Regions from separate parts of the Streptomyces sp. NPDC052079 genome, predicted to be linked through region 4. Evidence: riboswitches for the same ligand, from Rfam matches in the RefSeq annotation. Region 4 holds a riboswitch; each other region holds the start of a gene.
What was found. A riboswitch is a leader RNA that binds a small molecule or an ion and turns the genes downstream of it on or off. The one in region 4 is predicted to bind cyclic di-AMP.
Positions count from the first base shown of each region.

Region 1: linked by a shared signal. The riboswitch ahead of AB0L56_RS25440 (peptidoglycan DD-metalloendopeptidase family protein) and the one ahead of AB0L56_RS00415 (transglycosylase SLT domain-containing protein) in region 4 are both predicted to bind cyclic di-AMP.
Region 2: linked by a shared signal. The riboswitch ahead of AB0L56_RS22835 (transglycosylase family protein) and the one ahead of AB0L56_RS00415 (transglycosylase SLT domain-containing protein) in region 4 are both predicted to bind cyclic di-AMP.
Region 3: linked by a shared signal. The riboswitch ahead of AB0L56_RS07275 (M23 family metallopeptidase) and the one ahead of AB0L56_RS00415 (transglycosylase SLT domain-containing protein) in region 4 are both predicted to bind cyclic di-AMP.

Region 1 covers NZ_JBFAWL010000021.1:49,600-56,509, forward strand. Annotated here, with positions in the region: gene AB0L56_RS25425 (hypothetical protein) at 1-134, opposite strand, end outside; partial or broken gene AB0L56_RS25430 (MBL fold metallo-hydrolase) at 137-1,363, opposite strand; gene AB0L56_RS25435 (SGNH/GDSL hydrolase family protein) at 1,629-2,414, opposite strand; gene AB0L56_RS25440 (peptidoglycan DD-metalloendopeptidase family protein) at 2,619-3,527, opposite strand; cyclic di-AMP (ydaO/yuaA leader) riboswitch at 3,532-3,693, opposite strand; gene AB0L56_RS25445 (tyrosine-protein phosphatase) at 4,146-4,943, shown strand; gene AB0L56_RS25450 (DUF6126 family protein) at 4,965-5,093, opposite strand; gene AB0L56_RS25455 (XRE family transcriptional regulator) at 5,090-5,713, opposite strand; gene AB0L56_RS25460 (aspartate aminotransferase family protein) at 5,788-6,910, opposite strand, start outside.
Region 2 covers NZ_JBFAWL010000017.1:13,908-20,817, reverse strand. Annotated here, with positions in the region: gene AB0L56_RS22845 (cytochrome P450) at 303-1,580, shown strand; gene AB0L56_RS22840 (transglycosylase family protein) at 1,781-2,746, shown strand; cyclic di-AMP (ydaO/yuaA leader) riboswitch at 2,952-3,120, shown strand; gene AB0L56_RS22835 (transglycosylase family protein) at 3,124-3,816, shown strand; gene eno (phosphopyruvate hydratase) at 4,085-5,371, shown strand; gene AB0L56_RS22825 (septum formation initiator family protein) at 5,523-5,993, shown strand; gene AB0L56_RS22820 (DUF501 domain-containing protein) at 6,028-6,582, shown strand; gene AB0L56_RS22815 (Ppx/GppA phosphatase family protein) at 6,579-6,910, shown strand, end outside.
Region 3 covers NZ_JBFAWL010000002.1:583,815-590,724, forward strand. Annotated here, with positions in the region: gene AB0L56_RS07250 (DUF3040 domain-containing protein) at 1-209, opposite strand, end outside; gene AB0L56_RS07255 (HAMP domain-containing sensor histidine kinase) at 586-1,593, shown strand; gene AB0L56_RS07260 (response regulator transcription factor) at 1,623-2,279, shown strand; gene AB0L56_RS07265 (dihydrofolate reductase family protein) at 2,393-3,526, shown strand; tRNA gene AB0L56_RS07270 (tRNA-Met) at 3,592-3,665, shown strand; cyclic di-AMP (ydaO/yuaA leader) riboswitch at 3,961-4,117, shown strand; gene AB0L56_RS07275 (M23 family metallopeptidase) at 4,129-5,148, shown strand; gene AB0L56_RS07280 (PrsW family intramembrane metalloprotease) at 5,252-6,604, opposite strand; gene trmB (tRNA (guanosine(46)-N7)-methyltransferase TrmB) at 6,665-6,910, opposite strand, start outside.
Region 4 covers NZ_JBFAWL010000001.1:81,871-88,780, forward strand. Annotated here, with positions in the region: gene AB0L56_RS00400 (glycosyltransferase) at 1-777, opposite strand, end outside; gene AB0L56_RS00405 (GNAT family N-acetyltransferase) at 798-1,868, opposite strand; gene AB0L56_RS00410 (HAD family hydrolase) at 2,091-2,963, shown strand; gene AB0L56_RS00415 (transglycosylase SLT domain-containing protein) at 2,927-3,415, opposite strand; cyclic di-AMP (ydaO/yuaA leader) riboswitch at 3,419-3,555, opposite strand; gene AB0L56_RS00420 (polyprenyl synthetase family protein) at 4,180-5,190, shown strand; gene AB0L56_RS00425 (DUF2092 domain-containing protein) at 5,434-6,657, shown strand; gene AB0L56_RS00430 (ABC transporter ATP-binding protein) at 6,692-6,910, shown strand, end outside.

The sequences.
Region 1 (6,910 bases), on a different contig from region 4:
GGCAAAGGTACGCGCAGCTGCGGCACCTCCTGCTCCTCCATCCGAGGCGGTCCATCGATCGTTCGAAGGGCCTGCTGCCGCTCCGACTCGTTCATCGAGGCCAGGACATCAGCGACCCACTTCAGTTCGTCCACGGTCAGCCCTCGCCCACAAGGTCGAGGTCGTCACGAGACGCCACCGAAGCAATCTCCGGAATAGGCCATTTGCGACTCAGCGCCGGAGACACATCCCGCCACCAAGGACGCGTCGGCAGATCTCCACCAGGCTCGAAAGGCTGGCCTGGGACAGGCAGGGCGACCGCCTGCCCGACCGCACCAGCCGCGGCCAGCACCCACTCCACCGGCTCCGCCCACGGGTGCAACGAGAGATTGAACGTGCCCCAGTGAATCGGCAGCATGACACCGCCCGGTCGGCCCTGCTGCAGGTCAAGATGGCTCTGGACCCCCTGCGAGGGGTTCATGTGGATGTCCGGCTACGCTCCGGGCAGCGGCGTAGAATCGGTGTGGTTCTTGGGCCAGAAGTCCGAGTACGCGCCGACCTGGATCATCGTCGCGTCGAACGGGCCGTGCTCGGCGCCGATGTCGCGGAAGCCCTCGAAGTAGCCCGTGTCGCCGCTGTGGTAGATCCGGTGCTCCTCGCCGGCGACTACCCAGGAGGCCCAGAGGGTGTGCTGGGGGTTGCGCAAGCCCCGGCCGCAGAAGTGGCGGGCCGGGGTGGCGGTCAGGGTGAGACCGCCGATCCGCGTCGTCTCCTGCCAGTCCAGTTCGCGCAGCCGGCCCTCGGACACGCCCCAGCGCTCCAGGTGCGCGCCCACGCCGAGGGGCACGGCGAACAAGGTGTCCGTGCCGGCCAGTGCCTTGATCGTCGGCAGGTCCAGGTGGTCGTAGTGGTCGTGGGAGATCACGACGACATCGACCGGGCCGAGCGCCGCCAGCGGCAGGGGCGCGGGGTGCAGCCGCTTGGGTCCGGCGAAGGGGAACGGCGAGCAGCGCTCTCCCCACACGGGGTCGAACAGCACCCGCTGCCCGTCGATCTCCGCGAGCACGCTGGAGTGGCCCATCCACGTCAGGCGCAGCCCGGTCGCCGGCGGGCGGTTCAGGTCGGCGAGGGTGGTGGGATGGACCGGGATCGTGCCCTGCGGGGCGCGGAGGGAGCGGGAGTCCTTGTCCAGGAACTGCTTGGCCATGTCCCATCCCGACCCGGAGGGACGCGTACGGGCCTGCCCGCCCGGGTTCTGGAACACGCCGTTCGCGAAGTGCGGGGACCTGCGGATCCGCGCCAGGCGCTCACCGGCCGGCTCCGCGCCGAAGGCCGGCAGCCGCAGGGCGGTCAGCCTCGCCCGGGGGGCGGAAGAAGCGGCCACGGTACCTCCAGATGAAGTCGATCGGAGTGTCCATTATGTGCGGTGGCTCCGCGGACGGGGGCAGTTGTGGAAACAGCCCCCGCGCCCCCAAAGGGGCGCGGGCAACTGCGCGACCAGCCACCCGTACACGCCCCCGCGCGCCAAGCCCCACGCGGACCTCAAGACGCCGCGAGCGCAGCACCCCAAAAGGGGCGCGGGGAACTGCGCGACCAGCCACGCACCACCCACACACGCCCCGCGCGCCCAGCACCCCGCGAACCGCGCCTCACGCCACCTTCGCGATCCGCGACCGGATGTCCTCCGGGGACAGCGTCCCCTTCGCCGTGACGTGGTCGCCCGACGACTCCCCCCGCAGGCGGCGGCCGATCCACGGGACCAGATACTCCCGCGCCCAGTGGACGTCGTCCCGCCGGATCTCCAACGTGCCGCGAGGCGGCAGCGGCGGCCACGGCTGCTCCGGGTCCGCGGGCACCTTCAGGCCGAGGGCGAGGCCCGCGCGCAGCGCGACGCGGGTGTGGCCCTCGGGCGAGAGGTGCAGCCGGTCGGCGTCCCAGGCCCTGCGGTCCTGGACGCTCTTGAGGGACCACAGGTCCAGCACCGTGCAGCCGTAGCGGTCGGCGATGGCCCGTACGTGCCCGTTGTACGTGGCGATCTTGCCGCGCAGATGCCTGAGCACGGGGACGCCGCGGGTGTCGAACCCGGTCGTCACCAGGACCGTGCCGCACACGGCGGTGAGGGCGGCGATCGCCTGCTCGAAGCGCTCGGCGACCTCGTCCGGGTCGGTGCCCGGACGGAGGATGTCGTTGCCGCCCGCGCAGAACGAGACCAGGTCGGGGGCGAGTTCGACCGCCACCGGGAGCTGGTCCGCCATGATCTGGTCCAGCAGCTTTCCGCGCACCGCGAGATTGGTGTACTCGAAGTCCCCCTCGGGCCGGCGGTCGGCGAGAAGCACGGCGAACCGGTCGGCCCAGCCGACGAACGCCCCGTCGGGGCCGGGGTCACCCACGCCCTCGGTGAAGCTGTCCCCCACCGCCACGTACGACCCGATCACTCTTCTGCTGTCATTCTTCGAATCGTCTGCCACGGCAGATCATGATTCACCGTGGAATGTGACCTACGCGACCGTAGGCGAGCGTTGACGTGCGGTGAGATAAGCCACTCTCAGAATGTCGCCCGGTCCGGAATACACCGGAGGCCGGACCCGTGGATGGGGTCCGGCCTTCGGTGCGCGTGTCAGGAAGGTTGCCGCAGGGGGTCAGATGGAGACGCCCTTGGAGCGGAGGTAGGAGAGCGGGTCCACGTCCGAGCCGTAGTTCGGGGTGGTGCGGATCTCGAAGTGCAGGTGCGGGCCGGTCGAGTTGCCGGTGGAGCCGGAGAGACCGACCTGCTGGCCGGCGCTCACGGTCTGGCCGGCCGAGACCGACAGCGAGGACAGGTGGGCGTACTGGGCGTAGTGGCCGTCGCTGAGCTGGATGACGACCTGGTTGCCGTACGCGCCGGCCCAGCCCGCGGAGACGACCGTGCCGGAGCCGACGGCCTTCAGGGAGGTGCCGGTCGGGACGCTGAAGTCGACACCGGTGTGGTAGCCGCTGGACCACATGCCGCCGGCCACCTTGTAGGCGGTGCCGATGCCGCCGCCGGGCACCGGGGAGCTGTAACCGGAGGCGGCCGGGGAGGACGGCTGCGGCTGCTCGGCCGGCTGCTGCGCCGGCTGCTCGGCGGGCTTCTCGGCCTTCGCCGCGGCAGGCTTCGGAGACGCCGGCGCAGTGGACTTCTTCGGCGTGGCCTTGGCGGCCTCACCGTCGATGGTGAGCTTCAGACCGGGGTGGATGAGTGCCGGGTCGTCGCCGACGGCCTCGCGGTTGTCCGCGTAGAGCTGCTTCCAGCCGCCGTCGACGTTCTCCGTCTCCGCGATCTTCGCCAGGTAGTCGCCGGCCTTCACGGTGTACGTGCGGACCTGGTCGCTCTTTTCGGCGGTGGCCTCGTGGCCGCCGGCGGAAAGGGACTGGACGGCCTTTTCGGGGGCCGCCTGCGGCGTGGCGGCGTTCGCGCCGGTGGCGCCGAGAAGCGGCAGGGCGAGTGCGGCGCCACCGGTTCCGGCGACGGCGATGGAGCGGGTGAAACGCTGAGCCTTGGGACGGCGGTGCTTACCCTTCGCGGGCATGACGAATTCCTCTCCGGCGCCTGCGAGGTGAGCTGTCGGGTTCGGACTGGAGATGTCCGGCCGCGATATCACGCGACTTAACCCCAAGCCGTTCCGGAGACCGGAACAGGCAGTCTTACCTGTGGGTCCCCCGCTCCTGCCGTACACGGGTCAGTGTGTGCGGGCTCCGGGCGGCGGCAGGATTAGGCGTCCGTCCGGATCGGTCGTGAACGTAAGCGACCCGGATGCGACGGGACAAGCGGCAGTTCGCCGCGAAGGTGCTTTTTCCGTGATCCACAGGAGGAATTGACGTCACCGAGCGTCAATCGTGATGCAGAGGGCCCACGAATTCCCTTGTTATTGCGCTTGATTACGTGAGCATGGCGATAACACATCGTCACGGATATGACGCTGCTCACGCACCCCACTCCCATTTCTCCTGCTTTGGTGGCATGTTATAGCGAAGCGACCTAATCGGACACAACGCCTCAATCATGCGATCACAGGCATGCGCATCCTGGGCGCCTGGGCGGCCGGGCCACGCCTGTGGAGAACTCATTGCCCCAGGCAGGCATGTCGTATCGTCAGGTGATGCCCGCCGACGAGCAGCGGCGGCGGCGCCGAGTGGGAGGAGTCCCCGTGACGCAGCAGATCCCGTCGACCGAACCCGAGCTGGCCGGAGTACGCAACTTCCGCGACGTGGGCGGACTGCCGACCGTGGACGGTCGGCGGGTGCGGCACGGGGTGCTGTTCCGCAGCGGTCACCTGGCCCATGCGACCGCCGAGGACGCCGTCTTCCTGTCCTCGCTCGGGCTGCACACGATCTTCGACTTCCGCAACGCGGCGGACCAGAAGCTGGAGGGGCCGGACGTCGAACTGCCGGGCGTGCGCAATCTGAACCTGCCGCTCAGCGACCCGGCCGACGGCGCCGAGTTCTGGAAGATGGTCCGCGACGGCGACCTGGACCAGCTGCGCTCGGTCCTCGCGGACGGCAAGGGCGCGGACCGGATGATCACCTCCTACCGGATGATCATCACGGAGCGCACCGCCGAGCACGCCCAGGTGCTGCGCTCGCTCGCCGAGGACAGCGTCCCCGTGCTGATGCACTGCGCGGCGGGCAAGGACCGTGCGGGACTGTCCGTGGCGGTGACGCTGCTCGCGCTGGGCGTCGAGCGGGACGCGATCGTCGACGACTACCTCAAGTCCAACGCCAAGCACCGCCGTTACAAGGTGCACCGCAGCGGCAGCTCCGCCTCGGCCTACTCCTCCGAGGTCATGGAGCTGCTCAGCCCGCTGTTCGACGCCCGGGCGGAGTACCTGTCGGCCGCCTTCGAGACGGTGGAGGAGACCTGGGGCGGGGTCGACGCCTATCTGGAGCAGGGGCTCGGCCTCACCCCCGGGGCCCGGGAGCGGCTGCGCGAGCGCATGCTCGACTGAGGCGGGCACCCGCCCCGGCGTCTACTTCTTGGGGGCTATCTCGAACAGGAAGTAGATGAAGGCCGCGAAGAGGTGCCCCACCACCACGTAGATGAACAGCCGCACCCACAGGGCCCGTGGGAACTTCTCCTCCATGTCCTTACCAGTCATGTCGCTTCTCCGTGGATCGGGCCCAGGCACAGCGCGGCCGTGGGACTCTGCAGCAGGGTGTGGACGAACAGCAGTTCGACCCCGTCGGGGTCGGCTGCGGCAATACGGTGCGGGGTCAGCGAGTCGAAGTGCGCGCTGTCGCCCGGGGCGAGCCGGTGCAGGACGTCCCCCAGGCGCAGCAGCAGCCGGCCCTTGAGGACGTACAGCCACTCCTCGCCGGGATGGACGCGCACGATGTCGCCCTGGGAGCCGTGCGGCACATGGACCCGCAGGGCCTGCATGCCGCGCCCCGGCGCCCCGGCCGGCCAGTACGTCCAGCCGCCCGCCGCGGTGGGTTCCATGTCGGCGGCGCGGACCACGGCGTCCCGTTCGGTGGCCGCCTCGCCGAGCAGCTCGGAGACCGTCGTACCGTAGATCCGGGCGAGGGACAGCAGCATCGGCAGCGAGGGCTGCCGCTGCCCGGTCTCCAGCCGGGAGAGATGCGCCGGTGACAGACCGGCGTCGCGGGCGGCGGCCTCGAGGGTCAGGGAGGCCCGTCGCCGCAGGGCGCGCAGTTGGGGCGCGACCGCGGGAAGGCCACCGGCAGGCCCGGTCGGCGGCTCGGCGTCGGAGGAGCTCATGCCCCCATTGAGCCGGAAATTTGCCCGTGGGGCAATTTTCTTGCCTCACAGGCAAACGGCCGGATGTCCTCCGGTCAGCGGATGGCCACCGCCTGCTTCACCAGCGTCCTGCCGAACTCCCACATCAGACCGCCATCATGGGCGTCGTCCATGACCGCGCGGAAGGCGCGCACGAACCGGTCCACGTCCTCCTCGTCGATGACGAGCGGCGGGATCAGTTTGATCACCTCCATGTGATCGCCGGAGACCTGGGTGAGGATCCGGTGCCGTTGCAGCAGCGGTACGACCACCATCTGCGCGAAGAGCCCCTTGCGGGCCGCCTGGAGCATGGTCCAGCGGGAGCGCAGCTTCAGCGACCGGGGCCGGCCGAACTCGATGCCGATCATCAGGCCCCGGCCGCGGACGTCGGCGAGCAGCTCGTACTGGTCGGTGAGCGCGGCCAGCCGGGTCCGCAGCAGCTCGCCGGTGGTGCGGACGTTCGCGATGATCTGCTCGTCCTCCATGACCGACAGCACCGCGAGGCCCGCCGCCATGGCCTGGGCGTTGGACCCGAAGCTGGCCGAGTGGACCAGCACCCGGTCCATCGACGAGAAGACCTTCTTGAAGATCCAGTCCTTGCCGATGGTGGCGCCCACCGGCACATAGCCGCCGGAGAGCGCCTTGGCCACGCACACCAGGTCCGGCTCCACGCCCTCCTCGTGCTGGTAGGCGTAGAAGTCGCCGGTCCGGCCCAGTCCGGTCTGCACCTCGTCGGCGATCAGCAGCGCCTTGTGCCGGTGCAGCAGCTCCTGGGCGGCCCGCAGATAGCCGGGCGGTGCCACGTGGACGCCCTTGCCCTGGATCGGCTCCACGATCAGCGCGGCGACGTCCTTCTTGCGCAGCTCCCGCTCCAGGGCGTCCAGGTCGCCGAGCGGGACGGCCGTGTCGGGCAGCAGCGGGGTGAACCCGTCCTTGAAGCCGGACTCGCCGTTGACGGAGAGGGAGCCAGCGGTCAGGCCGTGGAAGGCGTGCTCGCAGTAGAGGACGCGCGGCCTGCCGGTCGCGTACCGGGCGAACTTCAGGGCGCCCTCGACCGCCTCCGTGCCGCTGTTGCCGAAGAACACCCGGTCCAGGTGGGGGGTGTGCGCGAGCAGCTTCTCGGCCAGCAGTCCGGGCAGCGGCTGGCAGTCGAAGCGGGTGAGGTCGGCGAGCTGGGCG
Region 2 (6,910 bases), on a different contig from region 4:
CCTGAAAAACACACGCCCAGCCCAGCACACCTAGGGGCGCGGGGAACTGCGCGACCAGCCCCCACCGACCCGCACCCGCCCCACATCCCCAGCCCAGCACACCTAGGGGCGCGGGGAACTGCGCGACCAGCCCCCACCGACCCGCACCCGCCCCACATCCCCAGCCCAGCACACCTAGGGACGCGGGGAACTGCGCGACCAGCCCCCACCGACCCGCACCCGCCCCAGATCCCCAGCCACCCGAGCTCCCGCGCCGCACGGCAACCTGCGCCGCACGGCACCCCGCCCGTTAGGGTCGCCGCATGTCAGACCACCCCTCCGCCCCGCAGGGCCCCGTGCCCGAGTTGTTCAGCTGGGAGTTCGCCGCCGACCCGTACCCCGCCTACGCCTGGCTGCGCGAGCACGCCCCCGTGCACCGGACCCGGCTGCCCAGCGGCGTGGAGGCCTGGCTGGTCACGCGGTACGCGGACGCCAAGCAGACCCTCGCCGACAACCGCCTGTCCAAGAACCCCGCGCACCACGACGAGCCCGCGCACGCCAAGGGCAAGACGGGAATCCCCGGCGAGCGCCAGGCGGAGCTGATGACACATCTGCTGAACATCGATCCGCCGGACCACACCCGGCTGCGGCGGCTGGTCAGCAAGGCGTTCACCCCGCGCCGTGTCGCGGAGTTCGCGCCGCGTGTGCAGGAACTCGCCGACGGGCTCATCGACCGCTTCGCGGACCGGGGCTCCGCCGACCTCATCCACGAGTTCGCCTTCCCCCTCCCCATCTACGCCATCTGCGACCTGCTCGGCGTCCCGCGCGACGACCAGGACGACTTCCGGGACTGGGCGGGCATGATGATCCGTCACGGCGGGGGACCGCGTGGCGGGGTCGCCCGGTCCGTGAAGAAGATGCGCGGCTATCTCGCCGAGCTGATCCACCGCAAGCGCGAGGCCCTGTCCCCCGAGCCCGCCCCCGGCGAGGACCTGATCTCCGGTCTCATCCGCGCCTCCGACCACGGTGAGCACCTCACCGAGAACGAGGCCGCCGCCATGGCGTTCATCCTGCTGTTCGCGGGCTTCGAGACCACCGTGAACCTCATCGGCAACGGCACCTACGCCCTGCTCACCCACCCGGATCAGCGCGAACGCCTGCAGTGGGCCCTCGCCGCCGGGGACCGCGGGCTGCTGGAGACCGGTGTCGAGGAACTCCTGCGCTACGACGGCCCCGTGGAGATCGCCACCTGGCGGTTCGCCACCGAACCGGTCACCATCGGCGGGCAGCGCATCGCGGCGGGCGACCCGGTGCTCGTCGTCCTCGCCGCCGCGGACCGGGACCCGGACCGGTTCGCCGACCCGGACGTGCTCGATCTCGGCCGGCGCGACAACCAGCATCTGGGATACGGCCACGGCATCCACTACTGCCTGGGTGCCCCGCTGGCCCGCCTGGAGGGCCAGACCGCGCTCGCCACGCTGCTGACCAGGCTTCCGGACCTGAGGCTGGCGGTCGAACCGGACGAACTCCGGTGGCGCGGCGGGCTCATTATGCGCGGACTGCGCACACTTCCGGTGGAATTCACCCCACCGCAAAAGTGACGGACCGGGCTCCGGTCTTTGCCCCCGCTCGGGCCAGCGCAAACGTGACACGCGCTCAACTCTGTGATCTTCACGTGATCTGCGCGGCATTAACTTGTGACAAGTGATCGACTGCCGATACCTTCACCCTTCAAGTGCGGCGCTCCGTCTCGGGCTCCTTCGCCGCGCCGGTTCATCGCTGTCGTGTGAAAGGTCTTCGCATGCTCTCCGGGAACGGTCGGCACCGCCGCCCCCGCCAGGCTCCGGCTCTCCTCGTCGCGGCCGGAGTGACCGGCTCCGCCATCGCGATCCCGCTCCTCGCGGCCGGCAGCGCCAGCGCGGCCGACGGCTCCACCTGGGACCGGGTCGCCGAGTGCGAGAGCGGTGGTTCCTGGAGCGAGAACAGCGGCAACGGGTACTACGGCGGCCTGCAGTTGACCCAGGACGACTGGGAGAAGTACGGCGGCCTGGACTATGCGCCGAGCGCCGACCAGGCCAGCCGCAATCAGCAGATAGCCGTCGCCGAGGCGATCCTCGCCGACCAGGGTGTCGGAGCATGGCGCACCTGCGGCCTGCTCGCGGGCCTGGAGCAGAACGCTCCCGCGGCCGACGTCGACACGGGTACGTCCGCCTCGCCGGACTCCGGCGACGCATCCGCTTCCGCCTCTCCGTCGGCCACGGCCGACCCGTCGTCCGGTGCGGACGGAAAGGACAAGACGCCGGAGGGCGCCGGCGGCGCATCGTATGAATCCGGCAGGTCGACTGAATCGGACGCCCCTTCGGGCAGCGACGGTGGCGACAAGAGTGCGGACGTCAGTGCCTCCCCCTCTGCCACCCCCGACGGTGACAAGCCGGACAAGACGGTGCAGAGCGGCGGTTCTTCAGCGGACAGTGGTGACGAGGGAACCGGTCGCCACCGCGGCGCCGGCGCCGAGGAGGGTGAGGACGAGGAGCGTGCGTCCGAGTCGTCCGGCCGGCACGCGCGCGGTCTCGACGCCTGGGGCAGCACCGGCGGCTCCTACACCGTGGACTCCGGGGACAACCTCTCGTCCATCGCCGACTCCCTTGCGGTCGACGGCGGATGGCGTGCGCTGTACGCCGTCAACGCCCAGCTCATCGGCGCCGACCCGGACTACATCCTGCCGGGTCAGGAGCTCGAGGTCGGGACCGAAGCGGGCGAAAAGTGACATCCGAAATCGCCCGGACGCGGGGCCGGTTGACGGCATGATTCGCGCCGAATGTCCGGTGTAAAGGCCGTGAGAGATAGGTCTCAGAAGCGCTGATCCTCTTTGATATTCCGTGAATCGCGTGTCTACGGTCGTGACCGCTCGCCATCGCGGGCCCCGGCTGCCGCCACGCCGAATCCTGCCAGCGGCAGCACGGGAACAGTCGTCGCGTCATGCGCCGTAGGCAGGAGCGGGGGACCCAAGGTAAGTGCCCTTTCCGGTGATTGACACCGGTTCGGGCTTGGGGTGAAGCCGCCTCCCGGGAGGGACGCGGCCGGGCAACTCAACCGGCCCGAACCCGACAGCTCACCTCGCAGGCGTCGGTGAGGGGATCCACCATGCTGTTTTCCGGCAAGGGCAAGCACCGTCGTCCGTCCAAGGGCACCCGCGCGATGACCATCGCCGGTGTCGCCTCCGCCGCCGTCGCCGCCCCGCTGATGGCGGCCGGCAGCGCCTCCGCCGCCACCGCGTCCGAGTGGGACGCCGTCGCCCAGTGCGAGTCCGGCGGCAACTGGTCCATCAACACCGGCAACGGTTACTACGGCGGTCTGCAGTTCTCCGCCTCCACCTGGGCCGGCTACGGCGGCACGAAGTACGCCCCCAGCGCTGACCATGCCACCAAGGCCCAGCAGATCGAGATCGCCGAGAAGGTCCTGGCGGGCCAGGGCAAGGGCGCCTGGCCGGTCTGCGGCAAGGGCCTCTCCAACGCCGCCTACACCGGCGACTCGGCCGGCTCCGCGCAGAACACCCAGCCCCGCGAGACCGAGCAGAAGGCCTCGCGCTCCACCGAGCGCCCGGCCGCCGAGAAGCAGGCCGAGCCGAAGGCCGAGAAGAAGACCGTCACCACCCCCACCGGCAAGAAGGTCGAGAAGGGCGACGGCGAGTACAAGGTCGTCAAGGGCGACACCCTCAGCTCCATCGCCGAGGAGCACGACGTCAAGGGCGGCTGGGCTGAGCTGTTCAAGCTGAACGACGACATCGTCCAGGACGCCGACCTCATCTACCCGGGCCAGCAGCTGCACCTGAAGTAGGGCAACGCCGCAGGTCCCTCCCCGTCCCCACGGGCTCCCCGCCCCGGTGCGTCATCCCCCGTACGCACCGGGGCGGGGTCATGCGCGGGGGAAGACTTTCCGGTCGGGGTTTCCGGAACCGCCTTTGTTCCGATCAAAAACAATCTACGCTCGGTTCTGTCCATGGGGTGAGCGGCCGGATGGCCGATCGCCCGGAGCCGGTTAGGCTCGGTCTCGCAAGACCTCCGTGGCCTTGCTCACCCGCGTCACATCCAAGAAGGAGATGCTCGTGCCGTCCATCGACGTCGTCGTAGCCCGGGAAATCCTGGACTCCCGAGGCAACCCCACGGTCGAGGTCGAGGTCGGCCTCGACGACGGCAGCACGGGTCGTGCCGCCGTCCCGTCCGGCGCCTCCACCGGCGCCTTCGAGGCCATCGAACTCCGTGACGGCGATGCCAACCGTTACCTGGGCAAGGGCGTCGAGAAGGCCGTACTGGCCGTCATCGAGCAGATCGGCCCGGAGCTCGTCGGCTACGACGCCACGGAGCAGCGCCTGATCGACCAGGCGATGTTCGACCTGGACGCCACCGACAACAAGGGCTCCCTGGGCGCCAACGCCATCCTCGGCGTCTCGCTCGCCGTCGCCCACGCCGCCTCCGAGGCCTCCGACCTTCCGCTGTTCCGCTACCTGGGCGGTCCGAACGCGCATCTGCTGCCGGTGCCGATGATGAACATCCTGAACGGCGGCTCGCACGCCGACTCCAACGTGGACATCCAGGAGTTCATGATCGCCCCGATCGGCGCGGAGTCCTTCTCCGAGGCCCTGCGCTGGGGCGCCGAGGTCTACCACACGCTGAAGAAGGTCCTGAAGAGCAAGGGCCTGGCCACCGGCCTCGGCGACGAGGGCGGCTTCGCCCCCAACCTCGGCTCCAACCGTGAGGCCCTCGACCTCATCCTCGAGGCCATCAGGGAAGCCGGCTACACCCCCGGCGAGCAGATCGCCCTCGCGCTCGACGTCGCCGCCTCCGAGTTCTACAAGGACGGCTCCTACACCTTCGAGGGCAAGACGCGCTCGGCCGCCGAGATGACCGAGTACTACGCCGAGCTCGTCGAGGCGTACCCGCTCGTCTCCATCGAGGACCCGCTGTTCGAGGACGACTGGGAGGGCTGGAAGACCATCACCGCCAAGCTCGGTGACAAGGTCCAGCTCGTCGGCGACGACCTGTTCGTCACCAACCCCGAGCGTCTCGCGCGCGGCATCGACGAGGGCGCCGCCAACGCCCTGCTGGTCAAGGTCAACCAGATCGGCTCGCTGACCGAGACCCTGGACGCCGTCGAGCTGGCCCAGCGCAACGGCTTCAAGTGCATGATGTCCCACCGCTCCGGCGAGACCGAGGACGTCACCATCGCCGACCTCGCGGTCGCCACCAACTGCGGCCAGATCAAGACCGGGGCCCCGGCCCGCTCCGAGCGCGTCGCCAAGTACAACCAGCTGCTGCGCATCGAGGAGATCCTCGACGACGCCGCGGTGTACGCCGGCCGCAGCGCGTTCCCGCGGTTCCGCTCCGAGGACTGAGCGCCGGTTCGCAGGCAGCGTCGTACGTACGTCCCCGTACTCGGTCCCGTACCGTGTGCGGGGACGTACGCGCGTATGACGGTGAACGAGACGCGTATGACGGCGAGACGAGAGGCGGGATCATGGCGGTGCTGTGCGGGAGCGCGACTCCGTGACCGGCCGGGACCGTTTCTCCACCGCGACCAGGATCCGGCTGATCGGCGAGCAGACCGCCGCCCGGGTCTACCGCTCGCAGACCAGGCGGCAGGCCCGCCGCTCCCGGCTGACCGGCCGGGCGGCGCTGCTCGCGCTGGTGCTCTGCTCGCTGATCGTGGCCCTCGCCTACCCCATGCGGCAGTACGTCTCCCAGCGGGCGGACATCGCCGAACTCCAGCAGAAGCAGGACGAGACCCGTCAGCGGGTCGAACGGCTGCGCGACATGAAGGCCCGCTGGCAGGACGACGCCTACGCCGAGCAGGAGATCCGCCGGCGCCTGCACTACGTCATGCCCGGCGAGACCGGCTACATCGTCGTCGATCCGGACACCGCCGGGACGTCGCGCACCGATCTCGAGGCGGCCGACCGCCCCTGGTATTCGAACGTCTGGGACGGCGTCGACAAGTCCGACGCCGCGGTCCAGTGACCACCCTTTGCAGAAAGCCGTAGAAGAGACACGTATGGAAACCCCTCCGCCCACGACCCCGCGCACCGAGCCCACCGACGCGGACGTCGAGGCCTTCAAGCAGCAGCTCGGCCGGCCCCCGCGCGGGCTGCGCGCCATCGCGCACCGCTGCCCCTGCGGACTGCCGGACGTCGTGGAGACCGCGCCGAGGCTGCCCGACGGCACCCCGTTCCCCACGCTGTACTACCTGACGTGTCCGAGGGCGAACTCCGCGATCGGCACGCTGGAGGCGAGCGGCCTGATGAAGGAGATGACGGAGCGGCTGCGCAGGGACCCCGAGCTGGCCGCGGCGTACCGCGCGGCGCACGAGGACTACATCCGGCGCCGCGACGAGATCGAGGAGCTGAAGAACTTCCCGAGCGCGGGCGGCATGCCGGACCGGGTGAAGTGCCTGCACGTCCTGGTCGCCCACTCGCTGGCCGCGGGCCCCGGGGTCAACCCGCTGGGCGACGAGGCGCTGGCGATGCTGCCGGAGTGGTGGAGCAAGGGCCCGTGCGTGACCCTGCCCGAGTCCGGTACGGAGAATACGGAGAAGGAGGACGGCCAGTGACCCGGGTCGCCGCCATCGACTGCGGTACGAATTCCATCCGTCTCCTCGTGGCCGAAGCGGACCCTGACACGGGCGAACTGACGGACCTGGACCGGCGGATGACGATCGTGCGGCTCGGCCAGGGCGTCGACCGCACGGGCCGGCTGGCCCCCGAGGCGCTGGAGCGCACCTTCGCCGCCTGCCGCGAGTACGCCGAGATCATCAAGCAGCACGGCGCCGAACACCTCCGTTTCGTCGCCACCTCCGCCACCCGCGACGCCGAGAACCGCGACGAGTTCGTGCGCGGGGTGGTGGACATCCTGGGTGTGGAACCCGAGGTCATCACCGG
Region 3 (6,910 bases), on a different contig from region 4:
GGGTCGAGGAGTTGGGCGGCGATTCCGGAGAGGACCAGGCCCGCCGCGATGAGCAGTCCGTCGGGGACGAGCACCCCCGCGATCAGCATCGCCACCCCGATGACCAGCGCCCACCAGGCGCCCGTGCGCCGGTACTCGCGGGGGCGGGGTTCCTCGTGCTCGAGTCGGGCCGCGAGGTCGGCGGGGCGAGCGTCGTGGGAGTGGGGCACGGCTCCTCCTTCCGAGGGGCGGCCGTATGGCGCCATGCCGACGGCCGCGTGGACACGCGAAATTGGGCTGTGGGAGCTTGTCGGTGTGCCGGCGTCGTCACCCGTCCGGTACGGAGACCCAGGGTCCCCTGTCGGCGCCGGGCGGGGCCATCGGTCGGGCTCCCCATCTTCACGGGGAACGGTGCCTGTGCGGGCCGCCGCCGCTTAGGGGTTCCGGCGGGAAAATGGGGGTTGTCACCGATGGCGCGGGGCCTGCTCAGGGGACAGGCTGGATGGTGACGGCCCGCGCCGCGCCCCCCGGTCCGCGGGCCCGTCCTGGCTCCCGCCGCACCGGGAGCCTCCCCCGTCGGAGCGGTCCATGGCGAGGAGGCGCGGGGTGCCTCTGTTCTGGCGGATGTTCATGCTGAACGCCGTCGTGCTCGTCGTCGCCACGGCCCTTCTGCCGGGACCCGTCACCGTCTCCACCCCTGTGCTGCTCACCGAGGCCGCGGTGCTCACCGTGGGCCTGGCCGCCATGCTGGTCGCCAACGCGCTGCTGCTCCGCTTCGGGCTCGCGCCGCTGCAGCGCCTGACCCGCGCCATGACCACCACCGACCTGCTCCGCCCGGGGCACCGCCCGGAGGTCGGCGGGCGCGGTGAGATCGCCGAGCTGATCACCACGTTCAACACCATGCTCGACCGGCTGGAGGACGAGCGCGCCACGAGCAGCGCCCGCGCCCTGTCCGCGCAGGAGGGGGAGCGCCGCCGTATCGCCCAGGAGCTGCACGACGAGGTGGGCCAGTCCCTGACCGCCGTACTGCTGCAGCTCAAGCGGGCCGCCGACCATGCCCCGTGGGAGCTCGGCGAGGAGCTGCGTCAGGTGCAGGAGACCACCCGCGCGAGTCTGGAGGAGATCCGGCGGATCGCCCGCCGGCTGCGCCCCGGGGTCCTGGACGAGCTGGGTCTGGCCAGCGCCCTCAAGGCCCTCGCCACCGAGTTCGGCGGCGGCGGTCTGAGCGTCCAGCACAGCCTCACCGGAGACCTGCCCGAGCTCGACCGGGAGACCGAGCTGGTCATCTACCGGGTCGCCCAGGAAGGCCTCACCAACACCGTCCGTCACTCCCACGCACGGCGGGCCGAGCTCGCCCTGACCCGCGCGCCCGGCGGTGTCCTGCTGCGCGTCCGTGACGACGGCCGGGGCATCGTCGGCGCGGCGGAGGGCGCCGGCATCCGCGGCATGCGGGAACGCGCCCTGCTCGTCGGCGCCCACCTGGCCGTGGAACCCGGCCCCGACGGCGGCACCGAGGTGCGTCTGGCCGTGCCCGTCCCCGCCCGCTACCCCGCGCACGCCGTCATTCCCGTACGGGGGCCGTCGATGCCCGCGCACGCTCCTCCGCCTCCGTGACCGTTGCCACCCGACCGGAAACGCTGAACATGACCGAGCGGGCACCCACCCGCATCCTTCTCGCCGACGACCACGCGCTGGTGCGCCGGGGGGTTCGCCTCATCCTGGACGGCGAACCGGATCTGACCGTGGTGGCCGAGGCCGCCGACGGCGTCGAAGCCCTCGAACAGGCCCGTGAGCACCGCCCCGACCTGGCCATTCTCGACATCGGCATGCCCCGTCCGACCGGTCTCCAGGCGGCCCGTGAGCTCTCCCGTACCTCGCCGGAGACGCGGATCCTCATCCTGACCATGTATGACAACGAGCAGTTCTTCTTCGAGGCGCTCGCCGCCGGCGCCTCGGGCTACGTCCTGAAGTCCGTCGCCGACCAGGACCTCGTCGAGGCCTGCCACGCCACCATGCGCGGCGAGCCGTTCCTCTACCCGGGAGCCGTCAACGCCCTGATCCACAACTACCTCGATCTCGCGCGGGAGGGCCGGACCCTGCCGGCCAAGGCCATCACCGACCGCGAGGAGCAGATCCTCAAGCTGGTCGCCGAGGGGCACACCTCCCAGATCGCCGACCTCCTGGTGATCAGCCCCAAGACCGTGGAGCGGCACCGCGCCAATCTGCTGGCCAAGCTCGGTCTGAAGGACCGCCTGGAGCTCACCCGCTACGCCATCCGCGTCGGCCTGATCGAACCCTGAACCGTCATCCCGGCCGGTCGGGGACGCGGGCGACGCACCGCCCGGCGGGTTGTCAGACTTGACCCGGGCCGCGCAGCGGTCCCGCCAGCCGCCGACCCTACCGGAGTGCGCCGATGCCCCATCCGTACGTCCTGCTGTCCGCCGCCGTCTCCCTCGACGGCTACCTGGACGACACCTCTCCCGAGCGGCTGCTGCTCTCCGGCCCGAACGACTTCGACCGGGTCGACGAGGTGCGGGCATCCGTGGACGCCATCCTGGTCGGCGCCGGTACGATCCGCGCCGACAATCCCCGGCTGCTGGTCAACTCGCCCGAGCGCCGCGCCGCCCGTCTCGCCGGGGGCCAGCCCGAGTATCCGCTCAAGGTCACCGTCAGCGGCTCCGGCGAGCTGGACCCGGCGGCGTTGTTCTGGCACACCGGCGGCGAGAAGGTCCTCTACACCACCGACAAGGGCGCCGAGCGCGCCCACGCCCTGGGCCTCGCCGCCGATGTCGTCCCGCTCGGCCCGGAGCTCGACTGGCGGCGCCTGCTGGAGCATCTGGGCACCGTGCGCGGGGTGCGGCGGCTGATGGTGGAGGGCGGCGGCCGCGTCCACACCCAGCTGCTCACCGAGGGCCTCGCGGACGAGCTCCAATTGGTGCTCGCCCCGCTGTTCGTCGGCGACGCGGACGCACCCCGGCTGTTCGGGCCCGGCTCCTACCAGGGCGGCCGGCTGCGGCTGGTGGAGACCCGCCCGATCGGCGATGTGGTCCTGATGCGCTACGAGCCCACGGCGCCCGGCACCGGCGCGCTGCCCGTCGCCGCCGACCACCGCTGGCTGGCCCTCGCCTGCGAGCTGGCCGCGCAGTGTCCGCCCTCGAAGACGGCGTTCAGTGTGGGTGCGGTGGTGGTGGCCGCGGACGGCACGGAGCTGGCGCGGGGCCACTCCCGGGAGGGCGGTGACCCGGTGGTGCACGCGGAGGAGGCCGCGCTCGCCAAGACCGATCCGGCCGATCCCCGGCTAGCGGGTGCCACCGTGTACTCCAGCCTGGAGCCGTGCGCCCGGCGCGCGTCGCGGCCGGCGCCCTGTGCGCGGCTGATCCTGGACGCGGGGATACGGCGGGTGGTCACGGCCTGGCGGGAGCCGGACACCTTTGTGGCCGGTGCCGACGGCAGCGCGGTCCTGGCGGCCGGGGGCGCCACCGTCGTCGTCCTGCCGGAGTACGAGGACCGCGCCAAGGCGCCGAACGTCCACTTGACCGGCCGCTGAGACGAACCGCACACGTAAATGGGTGTGCGGCATGTCCCGCGGATGGCATACACTGGTCTCAACGACGCGGGGTGGAGCAGCTCGGTAGCTCGCTGGGCTCATAACCCAGAGGTCGCAGGTTCAAATCCTGTCCCCGCTACTGAAGGCCGAGGGCCGGAATCCGAAAGGGTTCCGGCCCTCGGTGTTTTCGCATCGCCCCTCCCCTCATCACTTACTGTGAGCCAGCCGTCCCGCAGCGCATAACAGGTGACACACCGTCAGCAGTCGGCCCGCAGTCGAGCCGAGGTCAACTCGCCCGTTTTTGGGCGCTCCTGGCAGGTAAGTCCCCGCGAAAATCGTTAACGATCAAGAGGAACGGCTTGGAATCCGGCCCTCGCGTCTATTAACGTTCGATAACGCAGCGCGGTCGTCCCAGCCGTCACAGAAGTCGGCTCCGTGCGCACGCGCCGAATCCCGTAAGGGAACCGGGGAACCACCACCGTGGGGTGAGTCGTGTGGGTGCAGCCGTGGCAACACGGTTTGTATACGCGCGTAGGAGACCTTCCTGCTCCGAACCCGTCAGCTAACCCGGTAGGCGAAAGGAAGGAAAGGAGCGCGCCCACGTGGCGTCCAACCCGCCTGCCCCCGAGGCCCCGTTCAAGCCGAGCGACACCTTCGCCTACGGCGGTGTCCGCACCGACGAGGGCCCCTTCGAGGAGTGGAACCCCACCGCGGAGTCCATTCGCCCGGTACGTGGCCGGCACCGCGTCTCCAAGCAGCGCGGGGGAGGGCTCGCCCGCAGCTCCACCGTTCTCGGCGTCGGCGTCATAGCGGCGGTCGGCGCCGGCGGCATGGCCAGCGCCCAGCCCGGCAAGCCGCCGGTCTCCATCTCCGTGCCCGACCTCCCCAACGTGGGTTCCCTCATCTCCGACGAGGAAACGCCCGAGGGTTCGACCACCCCCCTCAGCAGCCTGGGCATGGCCACCGCCGAAGCCGAGCAGGGCACCGAGGGCGCCGGCGAGGCGCTGCGCACCCGGATCATGGCCCAGGTCGAGCAGCAGCAGAACCAGGCCGAGACCAAGGCCGCCGCCGAGGCCGCCGCCGCGGCCGAGAAGCAGGCTGCCGAGGCCGCCGCCAAGGCGGAGAAGGAGGCCAAGGCCAAGGCCGAGGCCGCCAAGAAGAAGGCGGAGGAGGAGGCCGCGAAGAAGGCCGAGGCCGAGCGCCTCGCCCAGCTGGCCAAGCAGTACACGCTGCCGACCTCCTCGTACACCATCTCCTCCACCTTCGGCCAGGCCGGCGCCTACTGGTCCTCCGGTCAGCACACCGGCCTCGACTTCGCCGCCCCCACCGGCACGCTGATCAAGGCCGTCCACACCGGCACGATCACCTCCGCCGGCTGGGACGGCTCCTACGGCTACAAGACCGTGCTGACCCTCGACGACGGCACCGAGATCTGGTACGCCCACCAGTCCTCCATCAGCGTCAGCGTCGGCCAGAAGGTCAACACCGGCGATGTGATCGGCCGCGTCGGCTCCACCGGCAACTCCACCGGTGCCCACCTCCACCTCGAGGTCCACTCCGGCGGCTCCTCCTCGGGCATCGACCCGATGGCGTGGCTGCAGAGCAAGGGCCTCACCCCCTGATCACCGCCGCCCCGATTCCTGCCGCTCCTGAACGCCGGCAGTCCCGACGACGACCCCCCGACGTCAGGGCTGCCGGTCAGGTGTTTCCGGGGACCTTCGCACGTCAGAAGCGGTGGGCGTCGGAGCCGTAGGCGGGGTAGGGATGCCCGTAGGGCGGGCTCCCGTGGGCGGGATGGCCGTACGGCGGATGCCCGTACGCCCCGTGCACCGGCCACGGCGTGGGAGCGACCGGAACCGGCGGTGCGGTGAGACGGGCCGCGTGGTCCAGGGCCGGACGCGCCGCACCCCGCCGGTGCCACAGCTCCAGCAGCAGCTCCCGTTCCCGGGGGACGAAGTCCGTCCCGGCCCGCCCCAGCCGGCCGCGGTGCCGCAGGAACGCCAGCGAGGTGGCGTACGCCTCGTACTGCGCGACCGCGCGCGCCGCCGGCTTTCCGCCGTACCGGCGCGCGTACCGCCGGGCGAGGCGCCGCGCCCGCATCGAGCCCAGGGCGAACGGCTCCGCCGGGGTGAGCCAGCCGGCCACCGCGTACGCGGGCAGCTCCGTCCGGACGGTCCGCAGCTCGCGCTGCCGCGTCCACACCACCAGCCAGGTCAGCAGCCCGAACGCCGGCACCATGAACGCCGCGTACACCGCGATGAAGCCGTACTGGCCGAGCGTGGTGGAGCCGTTCCACAGGGCGTGCATGCCCATCGCGAGGAGCAGACCGCACAGCGGAAGCAGCACGCGCCGGACCCGCTGCCGGTCCGTGGACAGCGCGGCGATGCCGAAGCCGATCCCGGTGAGCACGGTGAACAAGGGGTGCGCGAACGGCGACATGACGATCCGCACGAAGAAGGTCGCCGCGGTGACCGAGGCCACGCCGCTGTCGCCCGTGAGCTGGTCGGTGCCGTAGGCGGTGCCGAGGTAGAGGATGTTCTCCGTGAAGGCGAAGCCGGTGGCGGTGACCCCGGCTATCACCACACCGTCGAGGATCCCGGTGAAGTCCCGTCTGCGGAACAGGAAGACCAGGAGGACGGCCGCGGCCTTCGCTGACTCCTCCACGACCGGGGCTATGACGGTCGCCCCCAGCGTGTTGGCGCCGGTCGGGTCGGCGGTCGCCGTCGCTATCCACTGCGTGGCGAAACTGTTCGCCACGATCGCTATCAGCGCCGCTGCACACGCACCCCAGGCGAACGAGAACAGCAGGTTCCGCCAGGGGCCCGGCTCCACCCGGTCCAGCCAGCGGAAGGCCGCCATGAGCAGCGGCACGGGAAGGACGGCGAGACCCACTCCCACCAGGAATCCCTGGGTTCCCGTCTGCTCGCGGACCAGGGCGAGGATCACCAGACCGGACAGCGTGAGCAGGGTGATCAGCGTGCCGTAACGCACCCAGGGCCGCTGCCACCAGTGTGCGTGCCCCAGCGTTCCGCCGGGGGCCTCGCCGGGGCGCGTCGGGTACGGAGGGCTGGTGGCCACGGGATCGACCCTTACGAGGGAGGGGCAGGACTGCGTGCGGGCTCGGGCCCGGCCTGGGGCTTACTCCTGGGCCTGGCGCCCGGTCCGCTCCTCGTGCGGTACGCGGCGGAAGAGCAAGTCGTTCACGACATGACCCTTGTCCAGTCCCTGGCCCTCGAAACGAGTGAGCGGACGGAACTCGGGACGTGGCGCGAAACCGCCGTCCGCCTGCGTGTTCTCGAAGGCGGGGTGCGCGGTGAGCACCTCGAGCATCTGCTCCGCGTACGGCTCCCAGTCGGTGGCGCAGTGCACGACCGCCCCCGGCCG
Region 4 (6,910 bases):
ATCGGCGACCACGTCGTCGTCGGTGAACGCGATGACCTCGCCCCGGGCCTCAGCGAGCCCCGTGTTGTGGGCGATCGCCAGACCGGGGGCCGGCTCGCAGACGTACCGCACCCGTTCCCCGTACTTCCGCTCCACCAGGTCCCGCGTGTCGCCGGTCAGGGGAGCGTTGTCGACGACGACGACCTCGAACCGCGGATGCTCCTGCGCGAGCAGCGAGTCCAGCGCCCGCCCAAGCTGCCCGGCCCGCTCCCGGGTAGCGACGACGACCGACACGAACGGCAACCCACCACCGCCGACGGCCCGCCCGGCCCCACCACCGGACGTCCCGGAAGACACCCCCGCATCCGGCACGGCCTGCTGGCCCGTGTCCCGTCCGGGCTGCGCGTCTGCGTTCCGCGCGGGCTGCGCGCCCTTGTCCGGTGCGGGTTGCGCGTCTGTGTCCCGCGCGGCTGTCTCGCCCGTGGCGCCCGCATCCCGCGCGGTATCCGTGCCCGTGGTCCGTGTCGTTTCCGGGAACCGCTGACGTGCCGCCTGGGCGAGCGCCCCTCGTGGGTCCGCTCCCTCCGGTACCCGGGTCAGCAGTGTGCCCACCGGTCTGCCCGCCCGTCTGACGAGCAGGAACACCTCGCCGTGGGTCACCGGTGGGCTTCCGGGGCCGGGTCTGAGTACGGCCTCGTTTCCGCCCGCGGCCAGGTCCAGTTCGGCGACCTGTACCGCCCCGATGGACAGGAACCGCCGTATCTCCTCCTGCGTACGCGCTCGTGCTCTGCCGGACATACGTCCTCCCCTCCCCCTCCTCACGAGCGGCGCAGCCGGGCCGCGCCCCTCAAGGTCCGTGTCGCCAGCGACGCCAGGCGCGGGCGGCTGCGGACGAACGCGTGCGCGCGGCGCGCGGGTTCACGGCTCAGCCAGTGCAGCGCGGCGCCCGCCCCCGGACGGGTCACCGCACCTTCGTAGACGGCGAGTTCGCCGGTCTTCAGCGAGTCCTTGTACTCGGCCCGGCCGCGCCCCATGTCCAGCAGCCCGATGCCCTCGGCCGCCGCCGCCTCGGCCATCCGCAGATGCAGCACGAGCCCGGGCGAGTACTTGGCGAACTCCGGGTCGTACGCCGGGAACCAGCAGGCCAGGACGGACGCCGAACGCAGGCCGAAGTGCGCGGCGACGGGCCGGTCAGCGGCGTACAGAACCGACAGCGTGCCGGTGCACTCCGGGGCCCGGGTCTCGGCGAGCCGGCCCACGAGCCGGGCGATCCACTCCTGCGCGAACCGGTCGCGGCGGCCCGTCCTGCGGTACTGCGCCGACTTCCACGCGACGAGCGCCCGCAGCGCGGCCGGGTCGCGTTCGTCGAAGACGAACCGCACGGGTCCGGCCTGGCGGCCCAGCCTGCGCTCCTTGGCCAGCGTGGTCTTCAGGAACTTCGGCGACTGGGTGCGCAGCACCGACTCATAGGTCTCGTAGCCCTTCTCCACGTCGATGACGAAGCTGGCATGCTCCTCGGCCGCGTGCGGCGCGAACAGTTCCTGTCCGGCCTCCAGGTTGTCGAAGGCGAAGCTCGACAACGAGCAGGCCCGCAGCAGTTCACCGGTCTCCAGGACGGCACCGGGAGCCAGCACCGCGCCCTGGCAGTCCGACACCCCGAGCCCGATCGCCCGGCCCTGTCCCGCCACGCCCCGCTCGTAGGGCAGGAAGCCCGCAGGTTCCGCCCCTTCGTACAGCACGGCCACCCGGGCCCCGGGCCGCACCCGGCCCACGGCGGTGGCGAACTCCGGTTCCATGAAAGGGCTGCGTGGTGCGTCCATCGCGGCACGTAATGCGCGCCAGCGCTCCCGTTCCCCCTCGCCCAGCTCCTCCGGCCTCAGCACGCGCATGCGTCCACTGCTCACCTGACCCCCCGATCAAGTCCCCCCTGGACTCTTGGAAGGTACCGCCCGAGCCCACCGGGGCGGTAGATAGCGGACGATGTTCTTGCCAAACGGTGAAAGAGTCCTCAACCGGTCCTTACCCGGTGATGACGGAAGGAGAACCGCGCCGAAAGCGAGCGGATACGGGCATGGTGAATCGGACGGTCGCGTTGTCCGTATTCTCTGATCATGGCCGCACCCACCGCTTTCTCACTCATCGCCACCGACCTGGACGGGACGCTGCTGCGCGGCGACGACACCCTGTCCGACCGGTCCCTCGCCGCGCTCGCGCGGGCGGAGCGGGCCGGTGCCCGGCACCTCGTCGTGACGGGGCGTCCCGCCCCCAGGGTGCGGCCGCTTCTGGACGACCTCGGTTGCACGGGGCTCGCGGTGTGCGGACAGGGCGCGCAGGTGTACGACGCCGGCGCGCACCGGCTGCTGTGGTCCGTCAGGCTGGACCGGGAACTGGCGGAGACCGCCCTCGGCAAGATCGAGGCCGAGGTGGGGGAGGTGTACGCCGCGGTCGACCAGGACGGGGTCGACGGGCTGACGCTGATCGAGCCGGGGTATCTGATGCCGCATCCGACGCTGCCCGCGGTGCGGATCGAGCGGCGGCGTGATCTGTGGGAGCGGCCGATCAGCAAGGTGCTGCTGCGCCACCCGCATCTGTCCGACGACGCGTTGGCGGCGGCGGCGCGTGCGGTGGTCGGTTCGCTGGCGACGGTCACCATGTCGGGACCCGGAACCGTGGAGCTCCAGCCGTGCGGGGTGACCAAGGCGACCGGCCTGGCGCTGGCCGCCGAGCACCTGGGGCTGAGCCCGGAGCGGACGGTCGCCTTCGGCGACATGCCCAACGACATCCCCATGTTCGACTGGGCGGCGCACGGGGTCGCCATGGCCAACGCGCATCCCGAGCTGAAGGCGGTGGCCGACGAGGTCACCACGTCGAACGAGGACGACGGCGTGGCCGTCGTCCTCGAGCGACTGTTCGGTGGGCCGGCCGTGGTCGGCCGTCAGCGCCCGGCTCAGTACGCGCCGAAGACGTTGTCGATCGAGCCGTAGCGGTCGGCGGCGTAGTTGCAGGCCGCCGTGATGTTCGCGACCGGGTCGTACGGGTCGAAGGCGGTGCCGGGCACGTGGTACGCCTGGAAGGTCGGGTCGATGACCTGCAGCAGGCCCTTCGACGGGGTGCCCTTGGCGGCGTTGGAGTCCCACAGGTTGATGGCGGTCGGGTTGCCGGAGGACTCGCGCATGATGTTGCGGTGGATGCCCTCGTAGGAGCCCGGGATGCCGTGCTGCGCCATGACGTCCAGCGACTCGCGGATCCAGCCGTCGAGGTTGTTCGGGTAAGCCGTCGTGGAAGCGGCGGTCGGGGTGGCCGTCTGGGTGGCCGCGGAGGCGGTGGTGGCGCCGAACAGCGGGAGGGCGACCACGGCGACGCCGGTACCGGCGACGGCGAGGGTGCGGGCGATGCGGCGGTTGCCGAAGCGACGCAGCTGACCGGAAACGGACATGTCTGGGTTCCTCTCCTACGCCTGCGAGGTGAGCTGTCGGGTTCGGGCGGGAGAGTGCCCGGCCGTGCCCCTGGAGGCATGGCTTCACCCCAAGGCCCTGTCGTCCCGCTCCCGCCCGCCCGTTCGGGCGGAGGACGGGAATGGGAGGACAGGACCCCGCCGTTCCGGCGCGTGGCCGGGCCGGCGGCTTACCTGGGTCCCCCGCTCCTGCCGTGTGTGAGTTGGTCGGTGGGTGTCATGCGGGCGGTGGCAGGATTCGGCGTCCGCCCGGCAGGCCCGGAACGTATGCGAGAGCACATGGAGGGAACAAGTGCGGGTGTCACGCAATCAGCCCTTTGATCTTGGATCGGGTGATTTGGGGTGCTTGATCCTTTGCGGGTGCCAACGGTCAACTCGGTTTCGTGGGAGGGAAAAACGCCGATCGGGCCAGGTGGTGGACGCGGCGGGCGGCACGTGACCGACTTCACTCACCGCGAGCCCAGGGACCATTTACCGCCAAGAGGAATTCGCTTGCTAATTCCGGCAAATCGGACGGACGTCCGGGCAGGATGGTTGACAGGGCGTTACGTCCGGGAAGGTGGCACATTGTCCGTTGTTATCAACCGGTCAAAAGCACTCCGCTCCCGATCCGGTGCCGCCCTGCCGGTAACCCCGGGTGCTGGCGGTGATCGAAACGTGACCGGATACGCTGACTTGAGTGATGGCAGCGACGTATCGACATTCCGCGTAACCGCCAGTGGACACCAGCAGACAGGAGACCCCTCGTGACCGTCGTCGGGCCGTTCGGGCTGAGCGTGCGGGACCAGGCTCTGGAAGCCGATGTCCAGGCCGGAATGACGGCTGTCGAGGAAGGGCTGATCGAGGCCACCAAGAGTGAGGTCCCCTTCATCACCGGTGCCGCCCAGCATCTGGTGCGGGCCGGCGGCAAGCGCTTCCGTCCGCTGCTGGTGATGCTCGCCGCCCAGTTCGGCGACCCCTACGCGCCCGGCATCGTGCCGTCCGCCGTGGTGGTGGAGCTCACCCACCTGGCCACGCTCTACCACGACGACGTGATGGACGAGGCCGAGGTCCGGCGCGGTGTCGACAGTGCGAACGCCCGCTGGGGCAACTCCGTCGCGGTCCTCACCGGCGACTTCCTCTTCGCCCGGGCCTCGCACATCCTGGCCGACCTCGGACCGGAGGCGGTCCGGGTGCAGGCCGAGGCGTTCGAACGGCTGGTCACCGGGCAGATCCTGGAGACCGCGGGACCGCAGGACGGCCGCGACCCCGTCGACCACTACCTGGACGTGCTCGGCGGCAAGACCGGATCGCTGGTCGCCGTCTCCTGCCGCTTCGGCGCGATGATGTCCGGCGCCGACGAGACGGTCGTGGACGTGCTCACCCAGTACGGCGAGCGGCTCGGCGTCGCCTTCCAGCTCGCCGACGACGTCCTGGACATCGCCTCCGACTCCAGCGAGTCCGGCAAGACCCCCGGCACCGACCTGCGCGAGGGCATCGCCACGCTGCCCGTGCTGCGGCTGCGCGAGCGGGCGGCCCGGCTGGGACTGGCCGAGGACATCGCCCTGTGCGAGCTGCTGGACTCCGACCTCACCGACGACGCCCGGCACGCCGAGGCGCTGCGGCTGCTGCGCGGGCACCCCGCGCTGGAGCAGGCCCGCCGGGACACCGTGCGGTACGCCGAGGAGGCGCGCGCCGCGCTGGCCCCGCTGCGAGAGTGCGAGGCCAAGGCGGCACTCGTGCAGCTGTGCGACGCGGTGGTGCACCGCGCCGGCTGAGCCCGGCCGGGCCCGAACTGCCCCGCGCCCCCTACTGGTCGGGGGAGAAAACCACCTCGCGTGTCATACCGGAGCAGTACACGGAGTTGCGTCCGGGGTCTGACGCTTCCGCATGCCGTATTTGGTCAGATGGACCAGACGGACAACACCACGTCTCACCGGTTCGGGTGAGAATGGCGGCTCAGGGTGAGACTGGTGCAAGGACACGAGACGGAAGCCGCCGCCGACCACGGAGGGCATCACATGGCACCGTACGATTCCGAGAACACGACGGCCGCGGAGGAGGTCGACGAGCCGCGCACGGGGCGGCGCAGGGCCGCGCGGTACGTCGTCCCGGTCACGGTGATGGGAGTGGCGGCCGCCACCATCGGGCTCGTCCCCGCGATCGCCAGCTCCGGCGACCCCGACCTGCCGGAGATCACCGCGGCGCAGCTCATCGAGAAGATCGCGACATCGGACGTCGAACAGCTGTCCGGCACCGTGAAGATCACCACGGACCTCGGACTGCCGAACCTCGGCGGCCTGGAGAACAGCATCGCGTCCGGCGCGATGGGGCACGGCGAGGAGGGCGGCGGCTCCTCGGCCGAACCGTCCGCCAAGCTCACCGAACTGGCGTCCGGCACGCACACGCTGCGGGTCGCCGCCGACGGCCCCGACCGGCAGAAGGTGTCGCTCCTCGAGGACGCCGCCGAGTACAGCCTGATCCGTAACGGCGAGGACCTCTGGGGCTACGACAGCGAGTCCAACGAGGTCTACCACGGCACCGTCGACACGTCCGGCGAGGAGCGGGAGCGGCAGCCCCCGGCCACCCCGAAGGACTTCGCCGAGGAGGCGCTGAAGGCGGTCGACGACACCACGTCCGTGACCGTCGACGGCACCGCCCAGGTGGCCGGCCGGGACGCCTACAAGCTGGTCATCGAGCCGAAGCAGTCCGGCTCCACGGTCGGCGCGATCAGCATCGCGGTCGACCATAAGACCGGCATGCCGCTGAAGTTCACGCTCACCCCGTCGAGCGGCGGCGCGGCCGTCGTGGACGTCGGCTTCACCAAGGTGAGCTTCGACCGGCCGGCCGCGTCGACCTTCGCGTTCACCCCGCCCAAGGGTGCCAAGGTGACCGAGGACGAGGAACTCGACCACGGCCGGGAGCACCCCCGGAAGCGGGAGCGGGCCCCCAAGTCGGAGGAGGACCTGGGCAAGGGCCTCGACGGGCTGAAGATGCTCGGCGAGGGCTGGAACTCCATCGCCACCTTCGACACCGGCGGCGAGGGCGGCCTGCCCACCCGTGAGGCCGGCGGCGACTTCGGCGGCTTCCTCGGCTCGCTCGGCGACCAGGTCAAGGGCGACTTCGGCACCGGCACGGTGCTCAGCACCCGTCTGGTCAACGCCCTGATCACCGAGGACGGCAAGGTCTACGTGGGTACGGTCACCAAGGACGCGCTCGTGAAGGCGGCCGACGGGGGGAAGTAGGCCCCGTACGACAGGACAGGGAACGAGGGAGCCGATGGCAGAGACGTCCGCCGGCCAGCCGGACGGGGAGCACGCGGGTGAGGGAGTCATCACCACCCGCGGGCTCACCAAGCGCTACCGCGGCGGACAGCTCGCCGTCGACGGTCTGCGGCTGACCGTTCCGGCGGGCAGCGTCTTCGGCTTCCTCGGCCCCAACGGCTCGGGCAAGACCACCACCATCCGCATGCTGATGGGGCTGATCGAGCCGACCTCC